3 regions of the Stenotrophomonas sp. YJH_SMC_69 genome follow, and region 1 is predicted to be linked to each of the others. Evidence: predicted binding sites of a transcription regulator. Region 1 holds the regulator's gene; each other region holds the start of a gene.
What was found. The regulator FliA, encoded in region 1, starts transcription of late flagellar genes. The targets are predictions, from matches to a motif close to TAAAGTTTNNCNNNCNNNGGCCGATAA.
Positions count from the first base shown of each region.

Region 2: AC5P8F_RS04015 (methyl-accepting chemotaxis protein) is a predicted target of FliA. The motif match lies at 2,856-2,882, and genes of this name have one in related genera.
Region 3: AC5P8F_RS04515 (methyl-accepting chemotaxis protein) is a predicted target of FliA. The motif match lies at 2,745-2,771, and genes of this name have one in related genera.

Region 1 covers NZ_JCAFTS010000018.1:24,981-31,549, forward strand. The annotation lists gene flhA (flagellar biosynthesis protein FlhA) at 1-733, shown strand, start outside; gene flhF (flagellar biosynthesis GTPase FlhF) at 879-2,495, shown strand; gene AC5P8F_RS20185 (MinD/ParA family ATP-binding protein) at 2,482-3,369, shown strand; gene AC5P8F_RS20190 (RNA polymerase sigma factor FliA) at 3,366-4,112, shown strand; gene cheY (chemotaxis response regulator CheY) at 4,170-4,562, shown strand; gene AC5P8F_RS20200 (protein phosphatase CheZ) at 4,562-5,167, shown strand; gene AC5P8F_RS20205 (chemotaxis protein CheA) at 5,170-6,569, shown strand, end outside.
Region 2 covers NZ_JCAFTS010000002.1:188,535-195,103, reverse strand. The annotation lists gene AC5P8F_RS04020 (PepSY domain-containing protein) at 1-197, shown strand, start outside; gene AC5P8F_RS04015 (methyl-accepting chemotaxis protein) at 290-2,827, opposite strand; gene AC5P8F_RS04010 (arylamine N-acetyltransferase family protein) at 3,031-3,870, shown strand; gene AC5P8F_RS04005 (VOC family protein) at 3,936-4,307, opposite strand; gene AC5P8F_RS04000 (transporter substrate-binding domain-containing protein) at 4,390-5,106, shown strand; gene AC5P8F_RS03995 (LysR substrate-binding domain-containing protein) at 5,141-6,040, opposite strand; gene AC5P8F_RS03990 (hypothetical protein) at 6,139-6,282, shown strand; gene AC5P8F_RS03985 (GIY-YIG nuclease family protein) at 6,290-6,569, opposite strand, start outside.
Region 3 covers NZ_JCAFTS010000002.1:289,176-295,744, forward strand. The annotation lists gene AC5P8F_RS04495 (DUF4434 domain-containing protein) at 1-255, shown strand, start outside; gene AC5P8F_RS04500 (MarR family winged helix-turn-helix transcriptional regulator) at 260-724, opposite strand; gene AC5P8F_RS04505 (S41 family peptidase) at 774-1,685, shown strand; gene AC5P8F_RS04510 (NAD-dependent epimerase/dehydratase family protein) at 1,784-2,677, shown strand; gene AC5P8F_RS04515 (methyl-accepting chemotaxis protein) at 2,889-5,420, shown strand; gene AC5P8F_RS04520 (DUF2628 domain-containing protein) at 5,499-5,885, opposite strand; gene AC5P8F_RS04525 (hypothetical protein) at 6,103-6,273, shown strand; gene AC5P8F_RS04530 (TonB-dependent receptor domain-containing protein) at 6,334-6,569, opposite strand, start outside.

The DNA of each region.
Region 1 (6,569 bases):
GCTGGAAGGCATCGCCGGCAAGGACCCCGCATTCGGCCTGGACGCCACCTGGATCCAGCCGCACCAGCGCGCCCAGGCCGAAACGCTGGGCTACACCGTGGTCGATCCGGCCACCGTGGTCGCCACCCATCTGTCGCACCTGATCCGTGAGCACGCGCCGGAACTGCTCGGCCACGAAGAAGTGCAGCACCTGCTGGCCAACCTGGCCAAGAGCGCGCCCAAGCTCGTCGAAGATCTGACGCCGAAGGCGTTGCCGCTGTCGGCGGTGGTGCGCGTGCTGCAGAACCTGCTGGTCGAGCGCATTCCGATCCGCCAGCTGCGCAAGATCGCGGAGGCACTGGTCGAACATGCGCCCAGCAGCCAGGACCCGGCCGTGCTGACCGCCGCTGTTCGCACCGCACTGGGCCGCTTCATCGTGCAGGAGATCGCCGGAATGTCGGCGGAGCTGCCGGTATTCACCCTCAACCCGCAATTGGAACGTGTCTTGCAGGAGTCCACGCAGGGCAACGGCGCCGCGCTGGAACCCGGACTCGCTGAGCGACTGCACCAGAGCCTGGCCGAATGTGTCAGCAAGCAGGAAGCCCGCAACGAGCCCGCGGTCGTGCTGGTACCTGGCCCGGTGCGCGCCGCGCTGGCCCGCCTGGTCCGCCACAGCGTTCCGTCGCTGTCGGTCCTGGCCTACAGCGAGGTGCCGGAGGACAAGCGCCTGAAGCTGGTCGGAACGATCAGCTGACGCCGCCCTGCGATGCGCCAGAAAACAGACACCACTTTCGAACCAACGCAACAGACAGATACCAAGGGGAACCCGCACCGTGCAGACCACCGACCACCCGAGTTCTCCGACCGCCACCCCGCCGTCTTCGCCCCGTGACCACAGCATGAAAATCAAACGATTCGTCGCCGCCGACATGCGCTCGGCCATGAACCTGGTGCGCAAGGAACATGGTCCTGACGCCGTGATCCTGTCCAACCGCCGGATCGAGGAAGGCATCGAGATCGTCGCCGCCGCCAACTACGACGAGAGCGCCGTGCAGCGTGCACTGGAAGCCTCGCGCCGTGACGTCGCACCGCCGCCGGCACCCAAGCCGCGCACCGCCGCCGACGCGGTGATCGCCGCCGTCACCCGCCGCCGCAGCAGCACCTCGGCGCCGGAACCGGTCGCGGCCACCACCTCGGCAGTGGCCGCCCTCGCCCGCGCCGCCGTCGGTGCCACCGGCCGCACCCTGGACAGCGCCGACGAGATCGTGCCGACCCGGGGCAGCACCGGCTTCGCCGCCACCCTGGCCCGCGCCGCCGTCAACGAACCGGCACCGCCGGACCAGATCTTCGCCCCGTTCGCCGAGGCCATCGTTGCACCGGCCGCCACCGTGCCGGCCAACCGCGCGCGCTTCCAGATCGACCCGCCGCACGAGGCGCATCACGAAAGCGTGGCCCCGGCCGTGCTGCCGCCGCCGCTGCCGACCGCTGCCGTGATCGACGCGCAGCCCGGGATCGCCGCCAGCGAACCGGCAGCGGTCGAAGCCGCTATCGAGGCCAGCCCGGCCCCCATGCTGGCCCCGGCACCGACGCTGACCGTGGTTGCCCAGGACGACGCCGAGATCCGCCAGCTGCGCCAGGAAGTGGCCGGCATGCGCCAGGTGATCGAGCGCGAGATGAACCGCTTCACCGATGAGCGCCTGCGTGGCAGCCCGGTGCGCGCCACCGCGCTGGACCTGATGGACGAGTACGGTTTCGACGCCGGGCTGGCCCGCGACGTGGCCATGCAGATCCCGCTGGAAACCGAAGCCCATCGTGGCCGCGGCCTGATGCTGGGGCTGATCTCGCGCAAGCTGCCGATCGCCCCGGTCGACCCGCTGGAAGAAGGCGGCGTGATCGCGCTGGTCGGCCCGACCGGCGCCGGCAAGACCACCACCATCGCCAAGCTGGCCTCGCGCTTCGCCGAGAAGCACGCCCCGCGTGACGTCGCCCTGGTCACCACCGACACCACCCGCATCGGCGCCCGTGAACAGCTGTATGGCTACGGCCGCCAGCTCGGCATCGCCGTGCACGAGGCCAACAGCGGCACCGACCTGGACCAGCTGCTGGAACGCCTGAAGGACTACAAGCTGGTGCTGATCGATACCGCCGGCCTGGGCCCGCGCGACCGTGCCCTGGCCGCCCAGCTGCAGTGGCTGCGCGCCGCGCGCCAGGTGCGCACCCTGCTGGTGCTGCCGGCCAACACCAGCTTCGGCGACATGGACGAGGTGGTGCGCCGCTTCGGTGCGGCCAACCTGCAGGGCCTGGTGCTGAGCAAGCTGGACGAGACCGGCCGCTTCGGCAACGCCCTGTCGGTGGCCGTGGACCACGCCCTGCCGATCACCTGGGTGACCGATGGCCAGGACGTCCCGGAGGACCTGCACCGGGCCAGTGCAGCCAATCTTGTACTTCGCCTTGAAGATTTGCGCCGAGCGGCCGATATGCCCTGCAACCCGGAGTTGAACCATGCCGTCGCGTGAGTACGCCAAGCTGACCAAGACCTTCCCGCTGTCGGCCACCCGCAGCGAGCCGCTCGGCCCTGTGCGCACCATCGCGGTGACCGGCGGCAAGGGCGGCGTGGGCAAGACGAATGTGTCCGCCAACCTGGCGGTGGCGCTGGCCGGCATGGGCAAGCGCACGCTGCTGCTGGACGCCGACCTGGGCCTGGCCAACATCGACGTGATCCTGGGCTTGAACCCCACCTTTACGCTGGCCGACCTGGTGGCCGGCCGCTGCTCGCTGGACGACGTCATCGTCGAAGGCCCGAACGGCGTGCTGGTGGTCCCGGCCGCTTCCGGCCGCCGGCACATGGCCGAGCTGGCCCCGGCCGAGCATGTCGGCCTGGTCAACGTGTTCTCCGAACTGGAACGCGAGCTGGACATCATGGTGGTCGATACCGCCGCCGGCATCACCGACGGCGTGCTGACCTTCTGCCAGGCCGCGCAGGACACCGTGGTGGTGGTCTGTGACGAACCGGCCTCGATCACCGACGCCTACGCACTGATCAAGGTGCTGTCGCGCGAGCGCGGCGTGGACCGCGTCCAGGTGGTGGCCAACATGGTGCGCGACCCGAACGAGGGCCGCGTGCTGTACGAGAAGCTGACCCGCGTCTGCGAGAAGTTCCTCGCCGATGTCTCGCTGAACTACCTGGGCTGCGTGCCGCAGGATGACTGGCTGCGCCTGTCGGTGCAGCGCCAGCAGCCGGTGGTGAAGGCCTATCCGTCCAGCCCGTCGGCGCTGGCGATCACCGAGATCGCACGCCGCACCGCGCGCTGGCAGGCACCGACCGAACCGCGCGGTGGCGTCGAGTTCTTCCTCGAACGCATCCTCAAGCAGCGTGGGGTGGCCGCATGAAAGGCGCAGCCCACCAGTACAGGGAAGTCCAGCGCTCGGCGGCCAACGAGGTCATCGCCCAGCATTCGGACCTGGTGCGACGCATCGCCCACCACCTGGCCGCGCGCCTGCCGGCCAGCGTCGAAGTCGATGATCTGATCCAGGCCGGCATGATGGGCCTGATCGAAGCCTCGCGCAGCTACGACGCCGACCAGGGCGCCTCGTTCGAGACCTATGCCTCGATCCGCATCCGCGGCTCGATGATCGACGAGATCCGCCGTGGCGACTGGGTGCCGCGCTCGGTGCACCGCCGTGCACGCGACGCCGCCGCCACCATCCGCCGCCTGGAACAGAGCACGGGCCGTGCCGCCAGCGCCACCGAAGTGGCCGCCGCGATGGAGATGCCGCTGCCGGAATACCTGCGCCTGATGGAAGACGCCGCACGTGGCCAGGTGCTGAGCCTGGAGTCGCGCATCGAAGACCAGGGCGAACTGGATACCGTCGCCCAGGGCGGCCCGACTCCACAACAGGTGCTGGAGCGCGGCGAGTTCGGCCGTGAGCTGGGCAAGGCCATCGGCCACCTGCCCGAGCGCGAACAGCTGGTGCTCTCGCTGTACTACGAGCAGGAGCTGAACCTGAAGGAGATCGGCGCGGTGCTCGGCGTGAGCGAGTCGCGGGTCTGCCAGATCCATGGCCAGGCCGTGCTGCGCCTGCGCGGCCGCCTGAAGATTTTCGAGGCCGTCGACGCCGGCCTGGAAGAATGAACATCCCCGAGGCGACTGCCCCCGGCCGCCCGGAATGAACAACAAAGGAACTCTGCTTTGAACAAGAACATGCGCATCCTCATCGTCGACGACTTCTCGACCATGCGTCGAATCGTCAAGAACCTGCTGGGCGATCTGGGCTTCACCAACACCGCCGAAGCCGAGGACGGGCATGCCGCGCTGTCGCTGCTGCAGAGCCAGCCCTTCGATTTCGTCGTCACCGACTGGAACATGCCGGTGATGACCGGCATCGAACTGCTCAAGGCGATCCGTGCCGACGCCAAGCTGAAGACCCTGCCCGTGCTGATGGTCACCGCCGAAGCCAAGCGCGAGCAGATCATCGAAGCGGCCCAGAACGGCGTGAACGGCTACATCATCAAGCCGTTCACCGCGCAGACGCTGGAAGAGAAGCTGGGCAAGATCTTCGAACGCCTGGCGGCCAGCGCCTGATGGATACCACGGTCGACAAGAACGCCCTCGCCCTGCGCCTGCAGGAAGCCCTGGATGCCCTGGAGTCCGGTGACGAAGCCGCCTGGCGGCAACGCATCGACGGACTGGTCGCGCTGCGCACGCAGCCGATGATGAGCGGCCTCTCGCGGCTGGCCCGCGAGCTGGGGCAGGCCCTGGGCGAACTGCCGACCGTGCCCAGCGAGGCCGGCGAACTGGACGATGCGTGCGCACGCCTGGACCACGTGGTGGCGATGACCGAACAGGCCACCCACCGCACCCTGGACCTGGCCGAGGAATGCCGCAGCCTGACCGAGCAGCTGCGCGCCGAAGGCCTGCAGCCAGGCCAGGACGCGCAGCTGGAGCGCATCCGCCACAACCTGACCGAGATCGCCCTGACCCAGAGCTACCAGGACCTGACCGGGCAGATCATCCGTCGCGTGGTCGGCATCGTCCGCCGCGTGCATGAAGGCTTCGGCGCGCTCGGCCTGCCGCCGGAACAGCATCGCACCGACCCGGAACTGGCCGGGCCGGCACTGAAGGGACTGGACCGCCACGCGGTCTCGCAGAACGACGCCGACGACCTGTTGTCGGATCTGGGGCTGTAAGCATGAGCGCGGTATCCGACGACATCACTGCCGATTTCATCATCGAGGCACAGGAAATCCTGGATCGCCTCGGCGAACAGCTGGTGTCGCTGGAGCAGGCACCGCAGGACACCGAACAGCTCAACGCGGTGTTCCGGGGCTACCACACGCTCAAGGGCGGCGCGGGTTTCCTCGGTGTCACCGCCATGGTCGAGCTGTGCCACGCCGCTGAAGAGGCGCTGGGCGCTGCACGTGCCGGCCAGGCCGTGCTGCAGGCCCATCACTTCGACGCCGCCCAGCAATCGCTGGACTACCTGCAGTCGATGCTCGATGCCGTGTCTTCCGGCACCGAGCCGGGCTATGCACCGCCGGACCTGATCGCCCAGTTCGACGTGCATGGCGGTGCAGCAGCGCCTGCCGCCGCTGCCGCCGCACCGGCGGCCGGTGCCGGCGACCTGATCACCGACGACGAGTTCGAGGCGCTGCTCGACCAGCTGCACGGTGGCAACGCACCGACTGCGGTGGCGCCGGCAAAGAAGGCCGACGACGGCCTGATCAGCGAAGATGAGTTCGAAGCCCTGCTCGACCAGCTGCACGGTGGCGCCGCACCCGGCGCCAGGCCCGCGGCTGCGGTGGCGCCGGCACCGATCGCCGCCCCGCGCCCGGCCGCCGCACCGGCACCGGTGGCCAAGCCGGCCGCCAAGCCGCTGGCCGAAGCCGAACACACCGTGCGCGTGGACACCAAGCGCCTGGATGCGATCGTCAACCTGATCGGCGAACTGGTGCTGTCGCGCAACCGGCTCAAGACCCTGCGTGCGCGCCTGCGCGACGAGGAGCTGGACCGCGCCGTGTCCACCCTGGACATCGCCACCGCGCGCCTGCAGTCGGCGGTGATGCGCACCCGCATGCAGCCGGTGGGCAAGGTATTCTCGCGCTTCCCCAAGGTCGCCCGCGACGTCGCCCGCTCGCTGAAGAAGGAAGTGGACCTGGAGCTGATCGGCGCCGAGACCGAGCTCGACCGCAACCTGGTCGAAGCGCTGGCCGACCCTCTGGTGCACCTGGTCCGCAACGCCATCGACCATGGCGTGGAAATGCCCGACCTGCGCGAAGCGCAGGGCAAGCCGCGGATGGGCCATGTGCGGTTGTCGGCGCAGCAGGAAGGTGACTACGTCAGCATCGAGGTGCAGGACGATGGCGCCGGCATCGATCCGGAAAAGCTGCGCGCGAAGGCACGCGAGAAGGGCCTGATCGATCCGGAAGCCGCCGCCCGCCTGAGCAGCGAGGAGTGCCTGCACCTGGTGTTCCTGCCCGGCTTCTCGACCAAGCAGCAGGTCACGGATATTTCCGGACGCGGCGTCGGCATGGACGTGGTGCAGTCGCGCATCCGCGAACTCAGCGGGCAGATCCAGATCCAGTCGGAGCT
Region 2 (6,569 bases), on a different contig from region 1:
GTGGTTACGTGCAGGATCGCCTGCGTGCGGCCGTCGATGCGCTGCGCGACTGGATGCAGCGCGGTGCGGTGATCCATGTCTGTGGGTCGTTGCAGGGCATGGCCGAAGGCGTGGACCAGGTGCTGCGAACCGCGCTGGGTGATGAAGCGGTGGAAACGCTGCTGGAAAACGGGCGCTACCGCCGCGACGTGTATTGATTCCTGCCGCCGAACGCTGGTGTGAGCCGAGCATGGGCTCGGCTCTGCAGTGTTCGTGCAGCCGATGTAGCGCCGAGCCCACGCTCGACTGACTAGGCCGCCGCGCGCGCCTGCGGCATCGACTGCAAGCGGAACGCGCCCACGGCTTCTGCCAAGGCACGCACCTGCGCCTGCATCTGCGCCGTGGAGGCACCGGCCTCTTCCACCAGACTGGCGTTGCGCTGGGTGCTGGCTTCCATCTGCACGATGGTCTGGTTCACCTGAGCGATGCCCGCATGCTGGTCCTGCGACGCACTGCGGATACCTGCCAGCAGCTCGGCCAGCTGCTGCACGCTGCCGACGATCTCGCCCATCGTGGTGCCGGCCTGCGCGGCCTGCTGGTTGCCCTGGCCGACACGCGCCACCGAATCCTCGATCAGCCCCTTGATCTGCTTGGCCGCCTCGGCACTGCGCTGCGCCAGCAGGCGCACTTCGGCGGCCACCACGGCGAAGCTGCGGCCCTGCTCGCCGGCACGCGCCGCTTCCACCGCCGCATTGAGGGCAAGGATGTTGGTCTGGAAGGCGATGCCGTCGATCAACTGGGTGATGTCGCCGATCCGTCGCGAGGCTTCGCTGATGCCATGCATGGTCGCGACCACCTGGCCGACCGCCTCGCCACCCCGCTGGGCCACCGCCGCCGCGCCCTGCACCAGTGCATCGGCGCGGCCTGCGGCATCGGCGTTGCGGCCGACGGTATCGGTCAGCTCCTGCATCGACGCCGCGGTCTCTTCCAGGTTGGCGGCCTGCTGCTCGGTGCGCTGCGACAGATCGTGATGGCCGGCGACGATCTCGCCAACGCCGGTATCCAGGCTGGAGGTGGCCTGCTGGATGCGGGTGACGATGCGGCCCAGCTGCGCGACGGTGGCATTGGCATCGTCGCGCATGCGCGCGAACACGCCCTGCAGGTCCCCCTCCATGCGCACGCTGAGGTCGCCGCGGGCCAGCGCAGCCAGCAGTGCCTGCAGGTCACCAAGGTTGGTTTCAAAGGTGGCCAGCAGGCGATTGATGCTGGTCGACAAGGTGCGCACGAAGCCCTGCTTGCCCTCCAGCACGATACGGCCATGCAGGTCGCCGCGTGCTGCAGCATCGACCAGGGCAGCGACCTCGGTTTCCAGCAGCGTCTCCAGCGCACGACTGCGCCATTCCACCGCTACGCCGAGGAACTGCCCTTCGTCGATGATGGGGTTGGCAATCAGCTGGTAGCGCACGCCGGCATGGCCGATCTCGCGCTCCTCGCGCTGGCGCGCGCCGGCCAGGCTGGCCAGCGCCGGATGCAGGCGCACGGCATCGCTGCCCACCAGATCTTCGGCCTCGCGCTCGAGTTGCTGCAGCAGTGCCGGATTGACGTAGGCCACCTGGCCCTCGGCATCGATCACCATCAGCCCGGTCTGCGCACTGTCCAATGCCTGCCGCACACGGGTGTTGCCGCGCGCCACGGCACGCTCGGTCTCGATGCGCGCGCGCAGGCGCTGCTGCATGTCGACCAGGCGCTGCGCCAGCTGGCCGATTTCATCGTTGGCGTTGTAGACGCGCAGGGTGGTGTCGAGTCGGTCGTCGGCGATGTCGCTGGCGAAACGCAGGGTGTCCTGCATCGGCTGGCGCACCGCACGCAGCACCAGCACCAGGCTGGTGATCAACACACCGGCGACCAGCAGCAGGGTCACCGCGAACAGCACGCTCATGGTGCGTGCGCCGGCCTGCTGGCGCGCCTGTGCCTTGGCCAGCGCCGCCACCTGGGCCTGCTGGAAGGCGGCCAGCGCCGGCGCCACGCCGGCGGCGGTCTCCAGCAGCGATTGCGCCTCTACATCCAGGCCCACGCGGGCGGCGGTATAGCCCAGCAATGCGGCCTGATAGGCCTCCATGCCGTTGCGAAGGGCATCCTGCGCATCGGTCGGCAGGCCCACCAGTGCGAGATCGAACGGCAGCTTTTCTTCGCTCGCACGGTCGGCATGGGTGGAGTCGCCATCGAGCAGCAGCAGTGCCTCCTGTCGGCGCATCTTCTGCAGGGACAACGCCAACGAAGGCCGCTGCAACGCATCCACCTGCGCCTGCAGGGCGTCGGCGGCCTGCTGCAATTGCGCGGCGAGGCCGGCATCGCCACGACCCATCTCATCGACGCGTTCGAACAGGGCGGCCACACCCTGCGAGAACGCGCCGGCGGCTTCGGTCAGTGCCCGCAGCGCCTCGCGCCGGCCGGGATCCATCGGCATCGCGCGCAGCGCCTGAAGATCGGCCTGGAGCGCCTTCTGCGTCGCCAGCAGCTGCGCGCGGTCGGCATCGTCGAAACTACGTGCATACTGGGTCTGCAGACGACGCGCCTCGGCCACCCGCGTGGCCACGCTCGCGGCCAGATCGCTGCCGTGCTGGTAGCTGGCCTGGCTGCGCGCCGCCTGCGTGCTGGCATGGCCGGTCCAGGCGTAGACGGCGGCGATCGCGATCAGGCCCAGCCCACAGACCCACAGGGTCGCCTTGAGCTTGCTGGCCACACTGAGCCGATGCGGCTGCAGCCACAGCAGCAGGCCGGGGGACGCCGAGCGCAGTGCGGCAAGCCGCATGCGCAGGGACCGGAGGTGGGGGACGACGGCCGACATGACAGGCTCCAGGCGGAAGGACGCACCTGTATCGGCGGGAAATGGCGCAACTTTAGGGCGCTCCTGGTTCACTCCCACCGATTGCTGGCGGACGCGGCCTTTGTACCCGGCACAGGCGACGGGGGGATGACACCCGCGCAATGCTTGACCTCAACCCCGGTTGGGAGAGCACAGTAGATCTCCCTCCCCCGCCCGGCGCGCGCATGACGACGCTCGATGTCCCCCGCTACCTGCAACGCCTGAAGCTGGATGCACCGCCACCGCTGACGCTGGCGGGCCTGACCCTGCTGCAGCAGCGCCACAACGCACTGGTTCCGTTCGAAACCCTCAGCTGCCTGCTGCGCGATGCAGTACCGATCGACCTGGACAGCGTGCAGCGCAAGCTGCTCGACGACCGTCGTGGCGGCTACTGCTTCGAACTCAACGGCGGCCTGCTGGCACTGCTGCAGGCGCTGGGCTTCGATGCACAGCCGTTGAGCGCGCGCGTGCTGCTGGCCGCCCAGGACGGCGAACTGACCGCACGCACCCACCTGCTGCTGCGCGTGCAGGTGGACGGCGATGACTGGCTGGTGGATGCCGGTTTCGGCAGCCTGACCCCGACCGTGCCGCTGCGGCTGCATGATCCGCAGCCGCAGGCCACGCCCCACGAGCGCTTCCTGTTGCAGCGCCTGCCCGGCGAGGGGGATTTCGTGCTGTCCGCCGAGTCCGGCGATGGCTGGCGGGCGATGTATCGCTTCGACCTGCACGCGCCGGCACCGATCGACAACGTCGTGGGCAACTGGTACGTGTGCACCCATCCCGATTCCAGTTTCCCCGGCCAGCTGCGCGCATCCCTGACCGGGCCGGACTGGCGACGCACCATCGGCAGTGGCAACTACACCGAGTACCGTCCCGGCCAGGCACCGGACAAGCGTCCGCTGCGCGATGTGGGCGACGTGCGCGAGGTGTTGCAGCAGCGCTTCGGCATGCAGCTGCCGGACGACCCACGGCTGGACCCGGCGATCAACGACTGGCTGCAGCGCTCACGCTCGGCCACGGTGTAGAGCCGGGCCGATGCTCGGATGAGCGTTGGCGGCTGGGTCAACAGCAGCCGAGCATGGGCTCGGCCCTACAGAACCACGCGCGCCTGCAGCGCAATGCGATTGCCTTCGCTGTCGGCGATCTCGGCCACGCGCCAGTCACCGGCATCGGCCGGGCCGAAGCGCAGCTCGGCCCCGGCCTGCAGCGCACGCTCGAGGCTGGCATCCAGGTCATCAACCCCGATGTAGATGCGCGCACCGTGGACGGAGGGCAGATAGTCGGCCCCCCGCACCAGCGCCATGCTGGCACCGGTGGCCTCATCGGCAAACGGCAGGTAGGCCATCCTGCAGTCGTGCAGCAGGATCGGTTCGTCCACCGCCACCTGCAGCCAGTGCTGGTAGAACGTGATGGCCCGGGCCAGGTCAGTGACCGGTATCTCGACGTGCAGGATGGGGTTCATGTCCGCAGGATAACCGGATGCTGACACTGCCTTGCAGGTCCGTACTGGCATGCTGGACCGCCCTTTCCCCGCGGAGTCCTGCATGTCCCTGGCCGATCATCGTGGTGCGCTGGCACCGCTGGGCTTCCTGCGCGTGGCCATCAACCTGGGCAATCCAGTACTGGCGCAGGGGGACGCGCGCTCACCGCGCGGGCCGTCACTGGAACTGGCCACGGCATTGGCGCAGCGCATGGGCGTGCAGGCACGCTTCACCTGCCACGACGCCGCGGCCGCGGTGGTCGCTGCAGCCAGCAAGGATGCCTGGGACCTGGCCTTCCTGGCCATCGATCCGGCGCGCGCCGGCCGCATCGCCTTCAGCGCCCCCTATGTGGAGATCGAAGGCACCTACCTGGTGCGCGAGGACAGCCCTGCGCAGCAGGTGGCCGACCTGGACCGCGATGGTCTGCGCATCGCGGTCGGTCGTGGCGCCGCCTACGACCTGTTCCTCAGCCGCGAACTGCGCCACGCCATGATCGAGCGGGCCGAGACGTCGGCCGCTGCCATCACCCTGTTCGATCTGCAGCGCCTGGATGCCGCCGCCGGCGTGCGCCAGCCGCTGGCCGCCTGGGCGCAGGCGCATCCCGGCCACCGCGTGCTGGCCGACCGTTTCACCGTGATCCAGCAGGCGGTCGCGGCGCCGGCCTCGCGCCCGGCCGATGCATTGCAGGCGCTGTTCGAGGAAGTGGAGGCGATCAAGGCAGGCTCGTTGCTGGGCGAAGCCTTCGCCCGTGCCGGGCAGGCGGTTACGTTGGTACGGTGACCGCGGGACACACGCAGTCGAGCATGGCTCGACGCTATAAATGCGCGTCTGCCATGTGCCGGACGTGCTCGGCCGCCTGAGCGTGCAGCCAGTCGCGGAAGGCCAGGAAGCCGCGATGGCGGGCCGAGCGCTGCGGGTAGACCAGCCAATGCGGCCAGGCGGTTTTCAGTCGCAGGCTGGACAGCGCCACCAGTTGGCCCGAATCCAGCAGCAGGCGCGCCCGCGTCACCCGTCCCAGCGCTACGCCCACCCCGTCCAGCGCCGCACGGTGATGCGCCTCCGAATCATCCAGCACCGCCACGAAGCGCGGCGGCGGGTTCTGCCCACTCAGCGCGAACCAGGCGCCCCACGCGCCATCGGGATCCCCCAGCAGCGGCCACTGGTTCAGCGGCACGCGGTCGATCCCTCCCATGCGTTCGATCAGCGCCGGGCTGGCCATCGGCAGCAGCCACTCGTCGAACAGCGGCTCCACCACCAGGCCCGGCCACTGCCCGCTGCCCAGCCGCAGCGCGGCGTCGAACTGGCGCTGTCGCTCGAAGTCAATCAGGCGTTCACTCGACTGCAGGTTGATCTCGATCTGTGGATGCTCGGCAACGAAGTGCCCCAAGCGCGGCACCAGCCACGCCGACGCCATCGACGGTACCGCGCTGATCGTCAGCACGTGCTCGGCGCGTGCGGCATAGGGCTGGAAGGCCTCGTTGATCGCATCCAGATGCGGGCCGACCTGGTCGAGCAGGCGCTGCCCTTCCAGGGTGAGGGTGACGCCGCGTGGCTGGCGGACCAGCAGTGGCTGCCCCAGCCGCTCTTCCAGCTGGCGCATCTGATGGCTGAGCGCACTGACGGTCAGGCTCATCGACGCCGCTGCGCGTGACAGGTTGCCCAGCCGCGCGGCGGCCACGAAGCCCTGCAGGGCGTGAAGGGGCGGACGGGACATCAGGCTTGAATTCCTCTCAAGGCATGCTTGCGGAAATGTCGCTTTTTCCCGGTCAATGCTGCCCGTATCGTGCAATCCACTCAAGTGGAGGGACGCTCATGAACATCTACGGCAGCCTGTTGTTCCTGCAGGGCCACGTGGCCAACGCCGAACTGGCCCGGCAGCTGGCCTGCCCGTCCACCGGCTCCCCCACGGGTGCGCCGCAACCGGCCGCGCCGGTTCAGAAACCGCGTGGCCGTTGAACACGGCTCAACCTGCATACCAACGCTGGACGTGTTCAGGCAGCCATGGCATTGGGTCGATATCCAGCGCCCGGCAACCGTCGAGGGTGTCACGCAGCACGCGCTCGCCGGGGCCACCGGGCATGCGCAGGCCATCCTCTTCCGGTAGCTGCACCGCCGCCCAGTCGTGCAGCCGGTCCATGCGCAGGCGCTGGGCGGCCTGCAGCCAAGCCTTGAGCTGGAAACAGCGATAGCCCTGTGCGCCCAACGCATCAACCGCGAGCGACAACGCCTGGTTGGCACCACGC
Region 3 (6,569 bases), on a different contig from region 1:
ATGACCCGCCCGGCCTGGGGCATCGTCACGCCGACTTCGGTGGAGGTGATGTGCGCCGAGCCCGGAACTGCCGCCGTAACCATCGGCACGCTGTCGGCACCCTTCACCCAGTCCGGCGTGATGGGCTCGACCGAAGAGGAGTACGTGCTCGGCAATGCAGCCCCCCTGGCTGCGCAATGCCGCACGCTGGAGCTGCGCGTGGCCAACGGCAGCTGGACCTTCCTCAGCGAGATCGAGATGGCTGCAGAGCAGTAACGCCTCAGCGCCGGCGGGCGTCCTGCAGGCGCTGTGCGAAGGGCCGTTGTTCGAGCGCCACCAGTGCTTTGCGCAGCACCTGCTCCAACGACTGCCCCAGATCGGCATCGAGGCTGCGTGCCGCCACTGCGGTGGCCTGCCATTGCGCCTGCAGCACAGGCATCGCGCGCTGCGCGCGCGGGCTCAACTGCAGGATGCGTTCGCGCCCGTCGTCACCATTGGCAGTGTGCAGCCAACCATCGCGCACCATCGCCGCCACGGTCTGGCTGAGCGCCGAATGGCTGAGCCCGCAGGCCAGCGCGAGGTCCTTGATCCGGCAGGGGCCCTGCGCCATCAGCGTGCGCAGCACCGGCGTGTAGCGCGGCCGGTAGTCCAGTTGCAGGTGCCGGTAGGCCTGCTCGACGGCCGGGTCCAGCTGGTCCAGCAGTGCGCGCAGCAGGGTACCCAGCGTGGCGTGTTGGAGATCCATGAGCGGGATGATATATAAGCGCTTATATATCCTCAATGCGGGGTGGATGATGGCGGTCTCCTGGATGCTCGGCGCGCTGCTGGCGACGGCCTGCCCGGCGCAGGATGCGGTGCTGCAGGCGGCCGCCAGCGCCGTGCAGGCGCAGTACCTGGACGAGGCGGAGGCCGCCCGCATCGCCGATGCCCTGCGCAGCTGGTCGGCGCAGCAGCGGTATGCGGGCAGCTGTTCGGATCCTGCTGCGTTCAGCGCACGCCTGAACCAGGACCTGGACATGTTCGATGGCCACTTCCACGTTGAGCGCGTGGACGCAGCTGCCGGCCAGGACGACTGGTTGATGGCCTGGCGTGCCGATGCCCGCAGCAATGGTGCCGGTGTGCGCGAGGTGAGGGTGCTGGAAGGCAACATTGGCTACCTGCGGTTGAGTACTTTTTACCCGCTGGATCTGGCGCGGCCGAAGTTCGCTGCGGCCTTCACGCTGCTGGCCGACACCGATGGCCTGGTGCTGGATCTGCGCCAGAACGGGGGAGGCGACGATGCAAGTGCCGACCTGCTGGTGCGCACGCTGCTGGACGCGAAGATCGGCGCGGTGCAGCAGCTGGACCAGCGTGGCCGGCGCACGCCGGTACCGCTGCCGCCTGCCAGCCTGCCTGTGTACCTGAAGCCGCTGGTGGTGCTGATCGACCGGCGTACCGGTTCGGCGGCCGAGTTCGTCGCCTATTCGCTGCAGGCCCTGGGCCGCGCGCGCATTGTCGGCACGCGCAGTGGCGGTGCCGCGCATATGTTTGGTGATCCTGTGCTGCTGCCCGATGGCTATCAGATCAGCATTCCCGACCGGCAACCGATCAATCTGCGCACCGGCGGCAACTGGGAAGGCACCGGCGTGAGGCCTGATGTGGCCGGCGGCGACGATCCGCTGTTCATCGCGCGGCAACTGCTGGCGCCTGCGAAGTCGTCAAGATGAACGCACGATTGCATGGCTGTCCTATCGCAGATGCGCGAACGCATGCCTAGAATCGAAGCATCCCGGTAGTTCCCGGGCGCTTCGAGTGAATGGACTCAATGAAGATTCTGTTGACCGGCAGTTCCGGGCGCATCGGGCGCGCGATCTTCGGTGCGTTGGCGGCCGCCCACGAGGTGGTGGGGCTGGACCGCAGCCCGTTCGCCACCACGCGCATCATTGCCGATGTCACCGATCGCCAGGCGGTCACGCGTGCGGTGCAGGGCGTGGACGCGGTCATCCATACCGCGGCCCTGCATGCTCCGCATGTCGGCCTGGTGCCGGACGCGGTATTCCAGCAGATCAACGTGGAGGCAACCGCGCACCTGCTGCAGGCCGCACGCGAAGCCGGCGCACGGCGTTTCGTGCTGACCAGCACCACCGCGCTGTACGGCCATGCCGTGGTAGCCGGTGGCTGCCGTTGGATCGATGAAGACACCGAGCCGCTGCCGCGCACGATCTACCACCGCACCAAGCTGCAGGCCGAGACCCTGGCTGAAGCTGCCGCCACGCCGGGCTTCAGCGTTCGCGTGCTGCGCATGGGCCGGTGCTTCCCGGAACCGCCCGAGCGCATGGCGATGTTCCGCCTGCATCGCGGCATCGACGCCCGCGATGTGGCCAGCGCACACGCTGCACTGCTGCTCGACGAAGGCGCCCGATTCGCCCGCTATCTCGCCTGCGCACCGACGCCGTTCCGGCGCGAGGACTGCCTGGAACTGGCCACCCACCCGCGCAGCGTGCTGGCCCGTCGCGCGCCGCAGCTGCTGGCCGAGTTCGAACGCCGTGGCTGGCCGCTGCCATTGAGCATCGACCGTGTCTACGACAGTGCCCGCCTGCGCAGTGAGCTGGGCTGGCAACCGTGCTTCGGGCCGGACGACGTGCTGCAGCAGTATGCCGTCGGCAGCATCGAGGTACTGCCGCGCGCGCAGTGGATCAAGGACCGCGTGGCCGAGTGAGGCCATCGCGACGGACGGGTGGCTGACCCGACCCTGAGCAGATTCAGGAATGTGCAGGCCGGTCGCCTCAACCTCGTTGGCGGGCGGCCGCTAACCCGGTGCGCTTCCAGCGCCGGGCCCGCCCGGCGGCCGGTGGCCTGCGCGACGGATCGCGCGCCTGCGCGGTGCCTTCGTGGTGCCGGTCGACCTGAACTGCCTTGCGGACCCTCCCATGCCTTCTTCCCGTTCCGCCGCTGCCCGCCGCCCGGGCAGCATCGCCCACAAGCTGATGCTGGGCACCGCCGCGATCGCGCTGCTGTGCTTCGGCCTGACCGCGTTCCTGATCTATCGCCAGGCCAGCGCCAGCCTGATCAGCGCCTCACGCCAGACCATGACCAGCGAGGCGACCGCTGAGGCGCGCCAGGTGGCGGCCGATCTGGGCACCGCCTTTGCCAGCAACGATGCCATGGTTGAAAGCGTGCTGGCCCAGCGCGCCCGTGGTGACGTGCCCGACCGCGCCAGTCTGGCGGCGGTGCTGGGCGAGCAGCTGCGCGCCCATCCCGAATGGCTGGGCAAGAGCACCATGTGGGAGGCCGATGCCTTCGACGGCAAGGATGCCGAGTTCGTCAACACCGAGGCGCACGATGCCACCGGCCGCTACATGAGCTACTGGGCCTGGCAGGAGGGCAAGCCGCAGCAGTCGGTGATGACCGATTACACCGAGACCGCCAGCGGTTCCGGTGACTGGTACATGGTGCCCAGCCGCGACAAGCTGCCGAAAGTGAGCGAACCGTATGCCTATGACATCGCCGGGCAGCAGGTGCTGATGAGTACGCTGAGCACGCCGATCATCGAGAACGACAGGTTCCTCGGTGTGTTCACCGTCGACTTCTCGCTGGCAGCGTTGCAGAAGCACCTGGCCACGCTGCAGCCGATGGGGGCCGGCCGCGTCGAACTGCTGTCGCCGAAGGGCGTGGTGCTGGCCTCGGCCAATGCCGCCGAAATCGGCAAGCCTCGCAACGACGCACTGACCCGCAGCATGCTGGCCGAGATCGCCGCCGACCGCCCCTTCGAGGCCTTCAGCCCCGATGCGGCCGGCAACGTGCGCGTGTATGTGCCGCTGCGCGTGGGCGATGCCCCGCAGCGCTTCGCGCTGGGCGTGGTGATGCCGCATGCGGTGATCGTGGCCGAAGCGCGCCAGCTGCTGTGGCTGACCCTGCTGGTCGGCGTGATCGCCGCGCTGACCCTCAGCGCCGGTGTCTACATACTGCTGCGCCGCCTGGCGATCCGCCCGCTGGCCGAAGCGGTGCGCGTGGCCGGTGACGTCGCCGCCGGCAAGCTGGACAGCACCCTGCCGGCGCGCAGCAACGACGAAGTGGGGCGCCTGCTGGACGCGATGCAGGGCATGCGCGGCCAGCTGCAGGCGGTGATGGCTGCGCAGGCCGAAATGGCGCGCCGCCACGATGCCGGTGAACTCAGCTACCGCATGGATGCCGCGGCGTTCCCGGGCGAGTACGGCCGCATGGTGGCCGACAGCAACCAGCTGGTGGCCTCCAGCAACGCGGTCACCCAGCGCCTGGTTGAAGTGATGCAGCGCTATGCCGTCGGCGACCTCAGCGTGGACATGGAAGCACTGCCGGGCGAGAAGGCGGTGTTCACCGCTGCGATGGCGACCACCAAGCGCAACCTGGCCGCGATCAACGAGCAGATCCAGCAGCTTGCCGCTGCGGCCGCCGCCGGTGACTTCGCCGTGCGCGGTGATGCACTGCGCTTCGACCACGATTTCCGCCGCATGGTGGAGACCCTCAACACCATGATGGAAGTCAGCGACCACAACCTGGCCGCACTGTCGACGCTGCTGCGCGCGATCGCCGGCGGTGACCTCAGTACCCGCATGCAGGGTGACTTCCATGGGGTATTTGCGGTGATGCGCGACGATGCCAACAGCACCGTGCAGCACCTGACCCAGATCGTCGGCCAGATCCAGCAGTCGGCAGCCAGCATCCGCTTGGCCGCCGGCGAGATCGCCGCCGGCAACAGCGACCTGTCGCGCCGTACCGAACAGCAGGCTGCCAACCTGGAAGAAACCGCCGCGTCGATGGAAGAACTGACCTCCACCGTGCGCCAGAACGCCGACCACGCGCTGCAGGCCAACGCGCTGGCCGGTTCCGCGGCGGGCGTGGCCAGCGAAGGCGGCCAGGTGGTCAGCCAGGTGGTGCACACCATGGAGCAGATCGAGGCGTCTTCGCAGCGCATCGCCGAGATCATCTCGGTGATCGATGGGATTGCGTTCCAGACCAACATCCTGGCGTTGAACGCAGCAGTGGAAGCGGCGCGCGCCGGTGAGCAGGGCCGTGGCTTCGCCGTGGTTGCCAGTGAAGTGCGCGCGTTGGCGCAGCGTTCGGCGGGTGCTGCGAAGGAGATCAAGGAGCTGATCGACGCCTCGGTGGCCCAGGTCGGTGCCGGTGCGCAGCTGGTGCACGGCGCGGGGCGCACCATGCAGGACATCGTCGGTCAGGTCGGTCGGGTCAACGAGATCATGGCCGAGATCTCGGCCGCGTCGCGCGAACAATCGGCCGGCATCGAGCAGGTCAACCAGACTGTGGTGCAGATGGACGAAACCACCCAGCAGAACGCCGCGCTGGTGGAGGAAGCCAGTGCCGCCGCGCGCGCGATGGAGGAGCAGGCCGAGCAGCTGGCGGTGGCGGTGTCGCGCTTCCGCCTGCAGGCCGAGCCGGCGGCCGTGGCACGCCGCGCGGCCTGATCGCGCAAATGAAGACGCCCGGCGGGGGCCGGGCGTCGGTTGCGTCCTTGCCGCGCATCCCTGCGCCGGTCTGATGGCTTAGAACATTCCTTCAAACGGGTTCCAGCTGGCGCGACCTTCCACCTTCTCCAGGTAGTAGCTGTAGTTGGTGCTGGAGGCGACCAGCAGATTCATCGCGATGAACAGCATGCGCCCGACGACGTCGGGAAGGAACATGCTGACGATGGCCAGCGCGATGTTGATGCCGATGACCACCAGCGCCTTGCGCCACATGCCCAGGATCAACAGGTAGATCGCACCGAAGAACAACGCGAAGAAGTTCAGGTTGATCTTCAGGCGGTCACCGAACGACAGCGCCTTCCAGGCCTGCTTGAAACCGGGATTCTTGGGCGCGCCATGCTGGCGGAAGAAGTTGAAGCGGAACTGCCACTTCGGGCTGAACTGGGACAGGTCAGTGGTATTCATTTGGGGGAAACATCCCTGTGAGAAAACGTTTTCATGATAAGGCAAGTCCTATTCAGGATCCAAGGGCTGCCGTCAAAAATGTGACGCGTGCCGTGTTCCACATGCTGCGGCCGGGTGCCGCACCGTCACCCGCCCGCCTTGTTTTTAGGATAGGGTGCGCAGTTCCGCTGCCGCCCCGGTTGGACCCGTGCGGCGGCGGGATGTCCATGGAGGTTGCATGACCACACCTGCTACACCGGAAAACGCACCGGGACCGGTGCTCCTGCCGACACCTGAAGTGGTGCAGGCACAACAACTGCTCGCACGCCAGCAACTGGCGGTGGCGATGGACCGTGCGCGCACGGCCGCCACGCGGGACGCGGCACCGGCCGCGCTGGAAAGCGAGTAACCCGCAATACCGTCGATCGCGCTGGCATGTCGCCAGCGCGATCACGGCGCGTGCCGCCGGTCAGAAGCGCGCGGTCGTGCTGAGGAAGTAGCTGCGCCCGGCGACGAAGTAGTCGGTGGAGCCTTCCGCATACAGCTTCTTGTCGGCCAGGTTGCTGACGCCACCGCGCAGGGTCAGCACCTCGTTGACGTTCCATGCCACGGTCAGGTCATACAGGGTGTAGGCCTTGAGGAAGGTCGTGGCGGTGCCGGTCTGCTTGCCGGTGTACTGCGCCGACAGGCTGCCGGAGAACACCG